Prochlorococcus marinus XMU1408: one gene and its partner. The protein of the gene in region 1 interacts with the protein of each later gene in a pairwise test. Links are inferred from orthologs where the notes say so. Each region holds a gene or a part of one and is shown in the gene's direction. Other genes may lie near its edges.

The links. Proteins that work in one complex are often made in the same cells at the same time.
Region 2: the proteins of purT (region 1) and crtE interact in binary tests that used the Escherichia coli proteins (3 or more experiments, as listed by UniProt). The link is inferred for Prochlorococcus marinus XMU1408 from one-to-one orthologs.

The regions. Positions count from the first base shown.
Region 1 is NZ_QJUE01000002.1:772,441-778,784, reverse strand. Bases 258-3,233 are described here. They hold purT (formate-dependent phosphoribosylglycinamide formyltransferase), read left to right. Parts: upstream 258-1,151; coding sequence 1,152-2,315; downstream 2,316-3,233. Other genes in these bases: DNJ73_RS05745 (DUF4278 domain-containing protein), read left to right, coding at 3,191-3,233; DNJ73_RS05750 (hypothetical protein), read right to left, coding at 2,659-2,889; DNJ73_RS05755 (hypothetical protein), read left to right, coding at 2,308-2,565; DNJ73_RS05765 (hypothetical protein), read right to left, coding at 496-711; DNJ73_RS05770 (DUF3804 family protein), read right to left, coding at 258-352. Also shown: more of DNJ73_RS05770, read right to left, coding at 1-257; more of DNJ73_RS05745, read left to right, coding at 3,234-3,361; DNJ73_RS10185 (hypothetical protein), read left to right, coding at 3,782-3,913; DNJ73_RS05735 (hypothetical protein), read left to right, coding at 4,083-4,352; DNJ73_RS05730 (nitroreductase family protein), read left to right, coding at 4,505-5,056; DNJ73_RS05725 (DUF1499 domain-containing protein), read left to right, coding at 5,317-5,649; DNJ73_RS09960 (hypothetical protein), read left to right, coding at 5,730-5,879; DNJ73_RS05720 (DUF3764 family protein), read right to left, coding at 5,900-6,196; DNJ73_RS09955 (hypothetical protein), read right to left, coding at 6,294-6,344. UniProt on the Escherichia coli protein: Involved in the de novo purine biosynthesis. Catalyzes the transfer of formate to 5-phospho-ribosyl-glycinamide (GAR), producing 5-phospho-ribosyl-N-formylglycinamide (FGAR). Formate is provided by PurU via hydrolysis of 10-formyl-tetrahydrofolate.
Region 2 is NZ_QJUE01000004.1:68,333-74,004, reverse strand. What follows is about bases 1-2,966. They hold crtE (geranylgeranyl diphosphate synthase CrtE), read left to right. Parts: upstream 1-1,016; coding sequence 1,017-1,916; downstream 1,917-2,966. Other genes in these bases: DNJ73_RS06200 (ATP-dependent RecD-like DNA helicase), read left to right, coding at 2,425-2,966; DNJ73_RS06205 (divergent PAP2 family protein), read left to right, coding at 1,913-2,428; folD (bifunctional methylenetetrahydrofolate dehydrogenase/methenyltetrahydrofolate cyclohydrolase FolD), read left to right, coding at 63-974. In the rest of the region: more of DNJ73_RS06200, read left to right, coding at 2,967-3,891; DNJ73_RS06195 (cobyrinate a,c-diamide synthase), read right to left, coding at 3,908-5,275; DNJ73_RS06190 (glucose-6-phosphate dehydrogenase assembly protein OpcA), read right to left, coding at 5,288-5,672.

The DNA.
Region 1 (6,344 bases):
TTTGCATCCAAGCTACTTTCCATTTCTCATCAATCTTTTTAAAAATAGAAGTTACTGTAGGGAGGTCATCATTTTGAGTCCCTTTATAAGTAAATTTTGAACCTAGGGTGAAAACGCACATTGCAGCATTTGAACCTAAGAGTTCAAATTTGTGCACCTTTGTGACTTCTGCGCTTTGTAATACAAGATCTCCTGAGGACCACATCTCTTGAAAACCTTTCGCGTCAATGGGATTTCCGCTTGGTCTTATAAATAAAAAGTCGGGGGTTGCATTGTCTAAAAAGAATGATCCCATTCTCTCTGTTGAGGCAAAGGCTTCTAGGATGGACAGGATTTCTTCTTTAGAAGACATTGATCAATTAAAAACAATAAACTAGGATTACAGATCTGCTCAATATTGGATGTTTTCTTTGCCATCTTTTCTTCTTGTGCTGACAATATGATCCAACCCTTTCTATGGAGAAATACTAAAATAATTGATTTTAACAAGAAAATTTAGGCAGCTTGTTCCGATAAGTCATTTGCGAAAAGAGATATAATTTCACCTTTTGGTGTTTTATAAACTCTCTCTACAATTTCGCCTTCAGTAACGATTACTTTAGTATTCATTGAACCTGAGGGCAATGTCTTAATAGCTGGTACTAGAGCTTCTTTTAAATCTGGGAACTGATCCAAATCCTTGAAGTCTTTAATTTTCTTCTTGGCAACCATTCCAATAAATAAGTCGAAGTTATTAGTTTTTTAACTAACTTTTCTCCACTCGTAAAGAGCTTGTGTAGCTAATCAGCTCTTTATAGGACTAACGTGAAAAATTAGATATGGTTTTTGGATTAGGAATTGCTTTTTTAAGCTTGTTTTCATTGTTTTCAAAATGGTTCTACCTAATGTCCAAAATCAATACCATTGCAGTATTAAAAGTAGTTATCCAAAAATTACTTGTTGTGGTGGAAATATCATTCTTCAATCTTATTGAGTCGAAAAACAATCGCGAATGATCAATTGATTTTATCCATCAAAAAAAAGTGCTCTGTTGTACTAAGAATAATTTTTCCCTTTCAGTGTCTCTGTTAATTTCTACTTCTTTTTTTTATTATCAATTCTCTTTAAGAGATATTATATTAATTTATATTTTTTGACCTATAGATATGATTATGAACATTTTTCCAAAGAAAATAATGCTTTTAGGTAGCGGAGAGTTAGGGAAAGAGGTGGCAATCGCAGCAAAAAGATTAGGTTGTTATGTTATTGCATGTGACAGATATAATGATGCGCCAGCCATGCAGATAGCTGATCAAGTTGAAGTATTAAATATGAATAATGGTAGTGAATTAAAAGAAGTGATATCTAAATGTAATCCTGATATAATTATTCCTGAAATTGAGGCTCTTGCAGTAGATGTATTAAAGGAAATCGAACAAAAAATAACAGTAATACCAAATGCTCGAGCTACTGCGATAACTATGAATAGAGATAAAATTAGAGATTTAGCTGCTAACGAATTAAATATAAGAACTGCAAAATTTAGTTATGCGATGAATCAATCCGAGCTTAATTTTCGTGCAGATGCGATTGGTTATCCTTTATTAATTAAGCCAGTTATGAGTTCTTCAGGTAAAGGACAAAGCTTAGTTAATAATAAAAATGATTTAGTCCAGGCTTGGGATTTGGCTATTGAAAAATCAAGAGGTAAATCAAATAAAATTATATTAGAGGAATTTATTGATTTTGATTTAGAAATTACTTTATTAACTATTAGACAATTTAATGGTAAAACATTATTTTGTGAACCGATAGGACACGAGCAAAAGAATGGAGATTATCAATGTAGTTGGCAACCAGCTACATTAACTGAAAGTGTTTTAGATAAGGCTAAAAAGATAGCCAAATGTGTCACTGATAATCTTGGTGGAGTTGGTTTGTTTGGCGTTGAATTTTTTATTAAGGGTGAGGAGGTGATTTTTTCAGAGCTGTCACCAAGACCACATGACACAGGCTTAGTAACTTTGATTAGTCAAAATTTAAATGAGTTTGAATTACACCTTAGGGCTGTTTTAGGTATCCCAATTCCAGAAATAGTTTGTCATGAAGCTTCTGCGAGCAGAGTGATTTTGGCTTCCCAGAAAACTTCAAACATAGCTTTTACGGGACTTGAAGATGCCTTAAGTCAACCGAATACAGGTGTATTTATATTTGGCAAGCCGAGCTCTACTGAAGGTCGTCGAATGGGAGTAGCTGTAGCAAATGCAGAAACCATCGATGAGGCAAAAATTAAAGCTGATAAAGCTGCTCAATCAGTCCAATTTATAAATGAATAATTTTAATTCAGATTGTTTATCTGATTTCATTAAGTGCAAGTCGATTTGGTTTCTATTTTTGACTGAGTTAAATTGGAATCCAAGTGCAATTAACCCTCTTGAGTTGGTCCCTGAATCTTTTTGGCCTGAAGTTACGGATCTCTTAATTGAAGCTAGATATATTGGTCAAAGCAGGAATTATTACCTCAAAGAATCTGATAAATATATGGATTATTTAAGTAAAGGTGGTAGGCGTTTAAAAGCGGATTGATAATCATACATACTCTATTAACTACTTACCAACTTCCTGTAGCCCCATAATTGTTAACATCTTTGTAACTGGCCTTGCCTAACAAAAACTAAATTACAATAGATTTATGGGGAAAGAGGATCCAAAACTTCGTTTATTCATGGTTCTTTTGATCAATTTAATAGTGATAGTAGTTTTTAGAAACTGGGTATTAAATAACGAGGCTTTTGTGTGGTTACTGAATGGTTTACCTTCTTGATGTGTTATGGAAGCATTTGATTCAATTTTTCTAAATATTGCTTCATCTGGTTTTAATCCGTTAATTACTTTGACAATTTTTGCCATATTAGGATCCTTTTTTTGTGCTTTAATGACTTATGTAAGAAGAGGGGATAGGGGAAGGTTGGTTTAGTTTAAGAAAGAAAAAGCAGAGGATAAATAATTAACTTTTTTAGTGATTTAAGGGTGCTTTTTAGTAAGAAATGCAACTATTTCGGTTAATACTACTTTATTCACTGTTTTATGTATCACGAGGAACATCGTTTAAAGATAATTTCTGGTATTTTTGATACACGTTCAGCTAAATTTCAAGCTGCAGTAAGACTCGAGACATGGAACGGGGTCTTGAGCACTACGAGAAAGAGCAATGACTGTTCTTACTTACAGAGGCAAAGAGTACCTTCAACATAAAGAAGCTACTCCAAAAAAAGTTGTAGAACTTAGTTACAGAAGTAACGTCTACACATCTAGACAGGCAGAAGCTAAAAAGCAGATGCAAGCATCCTTAACTTACAGAGGTAATACATACCAAAAGTAATTTAAAGGTGATCTAAAAGGGGCATAAATTGCCTCTTTTTTTTATACTTATTTGCCCGATAAATATCTAGCTGAGTAATAGTTTTGGCTCTATGTATTTTTGCCTGAGTTTTATTACTCTGGTTTTATAGGTGGCATCCGATGTAGAAATGATAATGACTCCGAAATAATCACAATGATTACTCAACAGTCATGGCCTAGTTGCAAGCTACCTAAAACTCAAAAGGCACTTGAAGCTATTTATACAATGCTCTGGAAACGACCAAAGGTGTTTAGATGGTATTACAGGTCAAACTAATAGCTTTATTCAAGGGAAACCGAACACGCAACTCACCTAAAAGTTATTGATAATAATAATTTAATCCTTTATTTATTAATGCAAAGATTATTTAAACCTAACAGTAGTGTGTTGACATTGTTCATGTTTTTACCTATTACACCAAGTATTGCAGCTATTACTGTTTTTACACAGTCAGTTTTAAATGACAGAAGTACTGAGGTAACGTCTATTACTCATCATGAACAGCGAGTGATTGATGCTACTGGATATTAATGACTATTTTTCACTTTTAGCTACCAGTAAGACTTATTATATGAATTTATTCATTGCTCATTGAAGCTTTATTTAAAGTCTTATTAAGTTTATCCCGATCTTAGTTTAAATACTCTTTACGTCTTGAGATCAGTAGGTTACAAGTCATAAGTAAAAGCTTTCTCAAAGTATGGTTTTAACGAAAAAGTTTAAGGCCTTTGATGACGCAATTTTAGATCTACATCCTGAGTTAAAAGAGGTTCTTAAACCTAATGATCACTATCCAGAGCTAGAAATTCTTCTAAAAAAAAGATCTGTAAATCTACCTTCTGGTTCCTTGAATACGAGGGTAATTATCAATAATGGAGAAATTGTCGAACGCGTATTCAAGACACCCGTGGGCCAAGTCGTCTCGTTATTTTCAAAACCATCAAATGTAATTCTTGACAAAGTTGCTTAATAAGTGATTTTCAACTAATCATGTTTTTTTAGATGTGAGATTCAAGCTGGAGATGATTTAAACGCCTTTTATTTCTACAGGTCTCTAAACTAAACTTTTTGTGAAATTTACACTATGACTAATAGTGTAGTTAATAACGTCAAGAAAAAATTATGGAAATAGCTGAAGCAATTAAAAAACGAAGGACCATTCATATCTTTTCCAAAAAAAGTGTTCCTAGCGAAGTAATTCAAAAATCAATAGTTGCAGCTAATCAGGCACCCTGCCACAGAAGGACTTTCCCATGGCGTTTTACCAACATTGGGATAAAAAAAAGGGAACTTCTATATCAATTACAGCTGACTCTGAAATTTGGTGATACGTCAATAGATGAATCTAGTTTAAAAAAAATAAAGGAAAAAATGCTTAACCCTTCCCATTTGCTTATTGCCACTCAAGTATGTACTGATAATCAAGCTCAAAAACTCGAAGATTATGCTGCTTGTGCTTGCGCGATTCAAAACCTGTCGCTTTCACTTGTCGCCGATGATGTTGGTTGCAAGTGGTCAACAGGCAAAATCACTAAAGATCCTAATACATATCAAATCGCACAAATAAATTCAAGTGAGGAGGAAATTATTGGTTTTATTTGGATTGGATATGGAAATGAGCCGCCTTTAATCAATAGACCTTTAATTAGTACTATCTATAGAGAGAGGGATTAACCTGTTTTAACTCATAGAAGAGAGATAATGAAACTGATAAGGAAGTGTTGAGGCCACACTGAAAACAATCATCATCATCCCTGTTTTATCTAATCGTGTCATGCTCAAAAATTGTTTTTACAAATTTAATCGAAGGATAGTTTTTGCACGGGCATTTTAGGTAGGGAGACCTAGACATCACTTAGTAATAAATTTCTGAAAAACAAGACCAAAGGGGGGATAAACTTTTCTCATGATCAATATGTGAACTCATAGAAAATATGCCAGATCCTAAATCAGGTCTTTGTCCCTGTTTAAATCCGCTTAATTGCGTTTTTTTTCAAAAAGAATTTGAAGATGTTGACAAGACCTTTGAGCAACTTATTAGGATTGCCCAGGAAATTCCTAGAACCAAAGTTTTAGAGGTTAATGATAAATATTGGAAAGGGGTTTGTCGTAGTTTGATTTTCAGATTTCCAGACGACTTGGAGATTTTAAAAATCGATAAGAAGATTCAAATCAAATCCGCATCAAGATATGGTGGTGGCGATCTTGGAGTTAATGGAACTAGAGTTGGCAAATTGTTAACTGCTTTAGAAAAATCAAATAGTTAGCCACCAAAACTCTCATAAAACAATCAATATGTTGTCGTTGGGAAAAATGCTAGTTATTTTTAAATAACTGTATAAATAAAATGAACAGAGCACAAAAATATTTTTTACATCTTCCAAAGGGGACTCATTTTGAAAAAATCATTGATACAGAATATGGGAAAGAGAATATATATGTAAGCCCAGACGGCAAAAAACATTCAATACCTATGATTCCAGATACAATTACTTGACGAACTTCAACACGTAAAAATTAGCAGTTAGGACAATTGTTTATCCATCTTGTGATTTTGGTTTCTTCATAAATATGACCAGAGGCCTCAACAATAGGCTTTGTTTCCGGACTGATAAAAATGTTATATAAAACATTCTCTGGTCCTTCAAACATAACAGTTGCTCTTTTAGAGTCTCCTATACATTCACCGATATAAAAAGTTTTAACACCCATTTCTTTAAACATCGCCTGCTGCTCTGGGGCATTCATATGAGTGCAATACTCTGAAAAAGTATTACTAAGCTTGAAGTCTAAAACAGTGATTTCAGTTGCCATGGAAAGGGTTAGTGAATATTAGAGGATGTATATGTTTACCATTTTACTTTTGTCCCTACAGACTTTGTTGTTTTCGCTTCCATCGGCTTGGAGGATGTTAGTTAGTTTTTTTATTTATACCGTTAGCGTTTTCGATGTCTTGTAAAAG
Region 2 (5,672 bases), on another replicon or contig:
TTCACCTAAACACAAATCTAGGTTTAATGGGTTGATCAATTGAAATTGTATTCGTTTTATTTATGGCAAACATTTTAGATGGAAAAAAACTTGCTCAGGAAATTGAGCTTATACTTCAACAGACTATCGAATCTGGACTAGAAGTTGCGAAACGTTCACCAGGCCTTGCAGTTATAAGGGTCGGTAACGATCCTGCAAGTGGAGTTTATGTGAATTACAAGGAGAAAGCATGCCAAAGAATAGGTGTAAAGAGTTTTGCTAAACATTTAAAAGAAGATATTTCGTTGGAGGAACTAATAGAAATTATTAAAGGGTTGAATGATGAAGACAAAGTTGATGGGATTTTGTTGCAACTTCCATTACCGTCTCATCTTAATGAAGCCTGTTTGCTTAGCAGAATAAATCCTGATAAGGATGCTGATGGATTACACCCTTTGAACCTTGGACTATTAATAAAGGGAGAGAAAGGACCTAGATCGTGTACGCCTGCTGGAGTAATGGCTCTTCTAAAAAGGAATCATATCGAAATTGAAGGTAAACGAGCAGTAGTAGTTGGAAGAAGCATCCTTGTGGGGAAGCCAATGGCTTTAATGCTTGAAGCTGCTAATGCGACTGTCACGATTGCTCATTCAAGAACTAAAGATTTACCTTCTTTGACTAGAGAAGCTGATTTAATTGTTGTAGCTGCTGGTAAACCCTATCTAATTGGGGAAGAACACATAAGAGAGAATTCCATAGTTATTGATGTAGGCATTCATAGACTTCCTTCTGTTAAAAAGAATTTGCAAAAAAGTGAAAAAACTAAACTTTGTGGAGATGTAAAGATATTTGAAATTGAAAATAAAGTAGCTGCTTATTCTCCAGTCCCTGGCGGCGTGGGGCCTATGACAGTAACAATGCTTCTAGCAAATACAGTTGATAGGTGGCAGAAACATTGTGGATTACCTTTAACTATTAGTCATTTACTTCCATGAATCACAATGTCCTGAGAGAATTGATAGGAATCGATTTTTTGCATGCAGGAAGCAATCGCTTCTTTTGACTTCGCTGAGTATCTAGAGAAATCTAGGACTCAAGTTGAAGATGCGCTAGATGCGTCTCTAGGCCCTGAAAAGCCAGAAAAATTAAGAGAATCTATGCGTTATTCCCTTTTGGCCGGGGGGAAAAGGTTAAGGCCGATACTTTGTCTTGCTGCTTGTGAACTTGCTGGAGGTGAGATTGAAAAAGCTCTCCCTACTGCAGTTGCTCTAGAAATGATTCATACAATGTCTCTTATCCATGATGACCTACCTTCAATGGATAATGACGATCTTCGTAGAGGGCGACCTACAAATCATAAAGTCTACGGGGATGCAGTAGCCATACTTGCTGGAGATGCGCTTTTGACAAGAGCCTTTGAGATGGTATCAATACGAACAAAGGGTGTTTCATCAGAAAGACTTTTAAAAGTGGTCGGAGAACTTTCTTTAGTTGCAGGTGCTCCTGGACTAGTTGGTGGACAAGTAGTTGATCTAGATTGTGAGGGTAAGGAAGTAGATTTAGAAACCTTAGAATATATTCATCTTCATAAAACAGGAGCTTTGCTTAAAGCATGCGTAACTTGCGGAGCATTAATTGGTGGAGCAGATGAGAAGCTTTTGGAAGCATTACGTGTATATGCAAGAGGTATTGGTTTGGCATTTCAAATAATTGATGACATTCTTGATGTGACAGCAAGTAGTGAAATATTGGGTAAAACAGCTGGTAAAGATTTAATTGCAGACAAGACTACTTATCCCAAATTACTTGGTCTTGATGAATCAAGAAAGAGAGCAGATTCTTTAGTGGATCAAGCAAAAAATGCTCTTAAGCCTTGGTCAGATAAATCAAAACCTCTACTTGCATTGGCTGATTACATAACAAACAGAGATAGATGAATATTAATCCAGCTTTAGAAAATCAATTTGTTTTTATTCTTGATAATGCAGTCTTGGCATGGGGTCTAGCTGCATGTGGTCTTGCTCAATTGTCTAAATTATTATTTGAATTAATTTTCAAGCAAAGGTGGCGTCCATCTGTGCTGATAGAAACAGGAGGTATGCCTTCAAGCCATTCGGCTTTAGTAACAGGAACAGCTGCAGGCGTTGGACTTCAGCTCGGTTTTGATGATCCTCTATTTGCTTTGGCGTCAACGATTGCTTTTATAGTGATGTATGACGCTTCTGGAATAAGAAGATCGGCAGGCTTGACTGCAGCAAAAGTAAATCAGATTTCAAAAATTAATTTCAATGAATCATCCTCCGAAACCACTTTAAAAGAATCTTTGGGGCATACAAAAATAGAGGTTTTAGTGGGAAGTCTTCTGGGCCCCAGTGTTGCCTTGCCAGGTATTTTATTTATTGGATCCCCTTTGCATCTTTTGCAAATGATTGGATTATTTTCTGTGTGAAAGAAATAAAAATAAATGCTGATAAAGTTGTTTTAACTAAGGATCAAGAAAAATCTCTTGAATTATTTTGTGAATGGTTGAAGACCCCATATTCCTTTAAACCCTTTGTAATGAAAGGTTTTGCTGGCAGCGGAAAAACCTATTTATCTATGAAATTTTTAAAAAAGGTTGATGACCTGGGTTTGTGTTGGACTGTAGTTGCACCTACTCATAAAGCTGTCGGTGTACTAAGAGAGGGTTTAAGAAATGAAGCTATTCAACCTACATGGTTTCCCTCTACTATTCACCGTTTGCTTCGACTTAAATTAAAAAGACAAGCAGATATAGAAATATGTGAAAGAACAGATCAAACCGAGAGCTCTTTGGAGAATTTAGGACTTGTTTTAATTGATGAAGCATCAATGATTGATGCCACATTATTAGAAATCACTCTTGAATGTGCTAGATGCAATTCGACACGTTTGGTCTTTGTTGGAGATCCTGCTCAACTTCCCCCAGTTGGAGAAAGTTTTAGCTCAGTTTTTTTGATGAAACGAGCAGTTAATACTGAACTCAAGGAAGTTGTTCGTCATCAAGGACCTGTTTTGAAATTGGCAAAAATTATTAGAGATGGCGAAATCCCTTGTCATCAGCCACCAATTTTGCCAATTATTAATTCTAAAAAAGGTAATGTTGGAATATTAGATAGAAAAAATTGGCTCGAAAAGGCAAAGGTTTCATTGAGGCAATCATCTTTAGAGGATGATTATGATCAAGCAAGAATTTTGTGCTACACGAATCGAATTGTTGATAATTTAGTCCCTCATGCAAGAAGAGCTATTCATGGCGATATGGCTGATCAATATCAGGTTTTGCCTGGAGAGGTTTTAATTAGTCGTAAGGCTGTAATGATAAATGCCTCATTGAATGAAAGTGAGATTGGGGAAGAACCAGATATTTTGATTAGTTCAAATAGAGAGATGATTGTAGAAGATGTAATACCTAATAGTTTTGACTTGGCTTCTTTAGGAATCCATAATGATTTTGAATATTCTTTGCCTATCGTTGAAACTCAGGTAGTTAAGGTTGTTACTTGCGATCAAAAAGAATTTTCTTTGAGGTTAATGCCTCAAATAGGATCTAAATCTCGTATTGATTTAGACTTTGCTTTGAATGAATTGAGTAAACAGGCGCGAGAGAAAGGGAAGAAAAATAGTCCTTTGATCTGGAAACTTTTCTTTTTTATTAGAGATTCATTCGCTTCATTAGGTCCTGCTTCAGTCCTTACAATTCATAGGAGTCAAGGAAGTACATTTGGCGAAGTTTTCATTACCTCTGATGTCTTTTGGCCTAAAGATCTTGAATTTAGAAGACGTCTTGTATATGTGGCTGTTAGCAGAGCAAGTAAAGCAGTTTGGATCGTTGGTGATGATAAAAAAAACAACAAGTATCAAACTATTTTAGAAAAATTATTAATCGATTAGGTTTTAAACCTTTTTCTTAAGCTGATTCTTTGGAACAATTAATAACTGTTTTCTTCCAATTATTCAGAATCTCTGGAGAGCTTGCCCAATGAAGATGGATCCAGCTTGCATGAATTAAATGATTACAAAAACCTTCATTTTTTAATTCTATATTCCATCCCTTTATATCCCATAAGGGATTTATTTCTGAGTTATGTTTTTCATTAATTATTTCCCAACGATGAAATTCATGCCCAATTAGTTTATTACCAGGATCAATAACAGGACTTTTATTTTTACTTATTGCTTCTCGATAACCGATTTTTAGGTTTCCCTTTTTTGCCTTAAAAGGTAATATTCCAGCCATTGAATGTTCCTTCCCCTCTAAGTCAAATATACTTTTACCTAAAAGCATCATTCCTCCACATTCGGCATATATTGGAAATTTTTTTGCAAATATATTTATAGACTTCAAGCTGATTTTTGAGTTGCTTAATTGTTCTGCATGTTGCTCAGGAAAACCACCAGGAATTATTAATCCTTTTGCTTCGTTGGGAATTTGTTTGTTTTCAAGAGGCTTCCATCTAATAGTTGGCATCCCATTCTTTTCTAATAATTCTTTTGTTTCTTGATATCTAAAATGGAAAGCCTCATCTTCAGCGATGGCAATTGGGTGAACTAATCCTGAATCTTTCTTTGGTAAATAATTAATTATCTTATCTTGGGATTTATGAGGTAATAAAAGTTTTTTAAAACTTTCAACATCTAAATAATTTTTAGCTATGGATGCCCACTTTTTAACTTTTATATCTAAATTTTGAATCTCATGAATTGGAGCCAAGCCAAGATGCCTAGATGGAAGGTATAAGTCTTGACATTTAGGAATGCAACCTAAAGGTTTTACATTGATTTGAGAAAGGACTTCCAATAAAATTTTTTCGTGTCTGGGGGTTTGAACATTATTTAAAACAATTCCTTCAATTTTTAATTCCTTATCGTGTTCTTGGAAACCTTTTATTAATGCTGCTAGTGACGCAGCTTTCCCCCTGGCATCAACAATAAGGACTATTGGCAGGCCTAGAACTTTAGCTAATTCAGCTGTACTTCCTTTTGAGCTACTTCCAATTCCATCAAATAATCCCATTACCCCCTCAACTATAGAAAAATCAGTTAATCCTCCAAAGTGATTAAAACTTTCTTTCACCCATTTCTCACCAGAAAGAATTAAATCTAGATTTCTACAAGCTTTGTTTGATACTGCACTGAGTTGTTGAGGATCTAAATAATCTGGGCCAACTTTAAAAGGTTGAACTGTTTTTTTGATACTTTTTAACCAAGCAATCAAAAGGAGGCATAAAAGTGTTTTTCCACTATTACTAGAGCTAGCAGAAATTACGCATGCCATTTATTTACTAATCTATTCGTATTGATTAACTAAATTAAGTATTTCAATGGCTATTGGTGTAGCACTTGCAAGTAGTGGGCTTGTATTACCTCTGCTGCTAGATAGTAAACGAGCTACATCATTTTCTAAAGAACTTTTTTGTATGGGAACAACTTGCTCTATGAGTTCCATTCTTGCCATACCACCAGCTTCCAATCGCATGCATTCCCCAGATTCTGATGCAAGAATCACACATATATCATTTTTTTGTTTATTGTTATCTCTTGCAATGAGTCTCAGACCTACAATTTGACCTGGATTAATGCTTGGCTTACCTATTGGTAAAGAAGTCAAGCTAACTGCAACTATGGCCTTATCAGGACGGATAAAATTTACTTTTATATGATCTTTTTTTGAT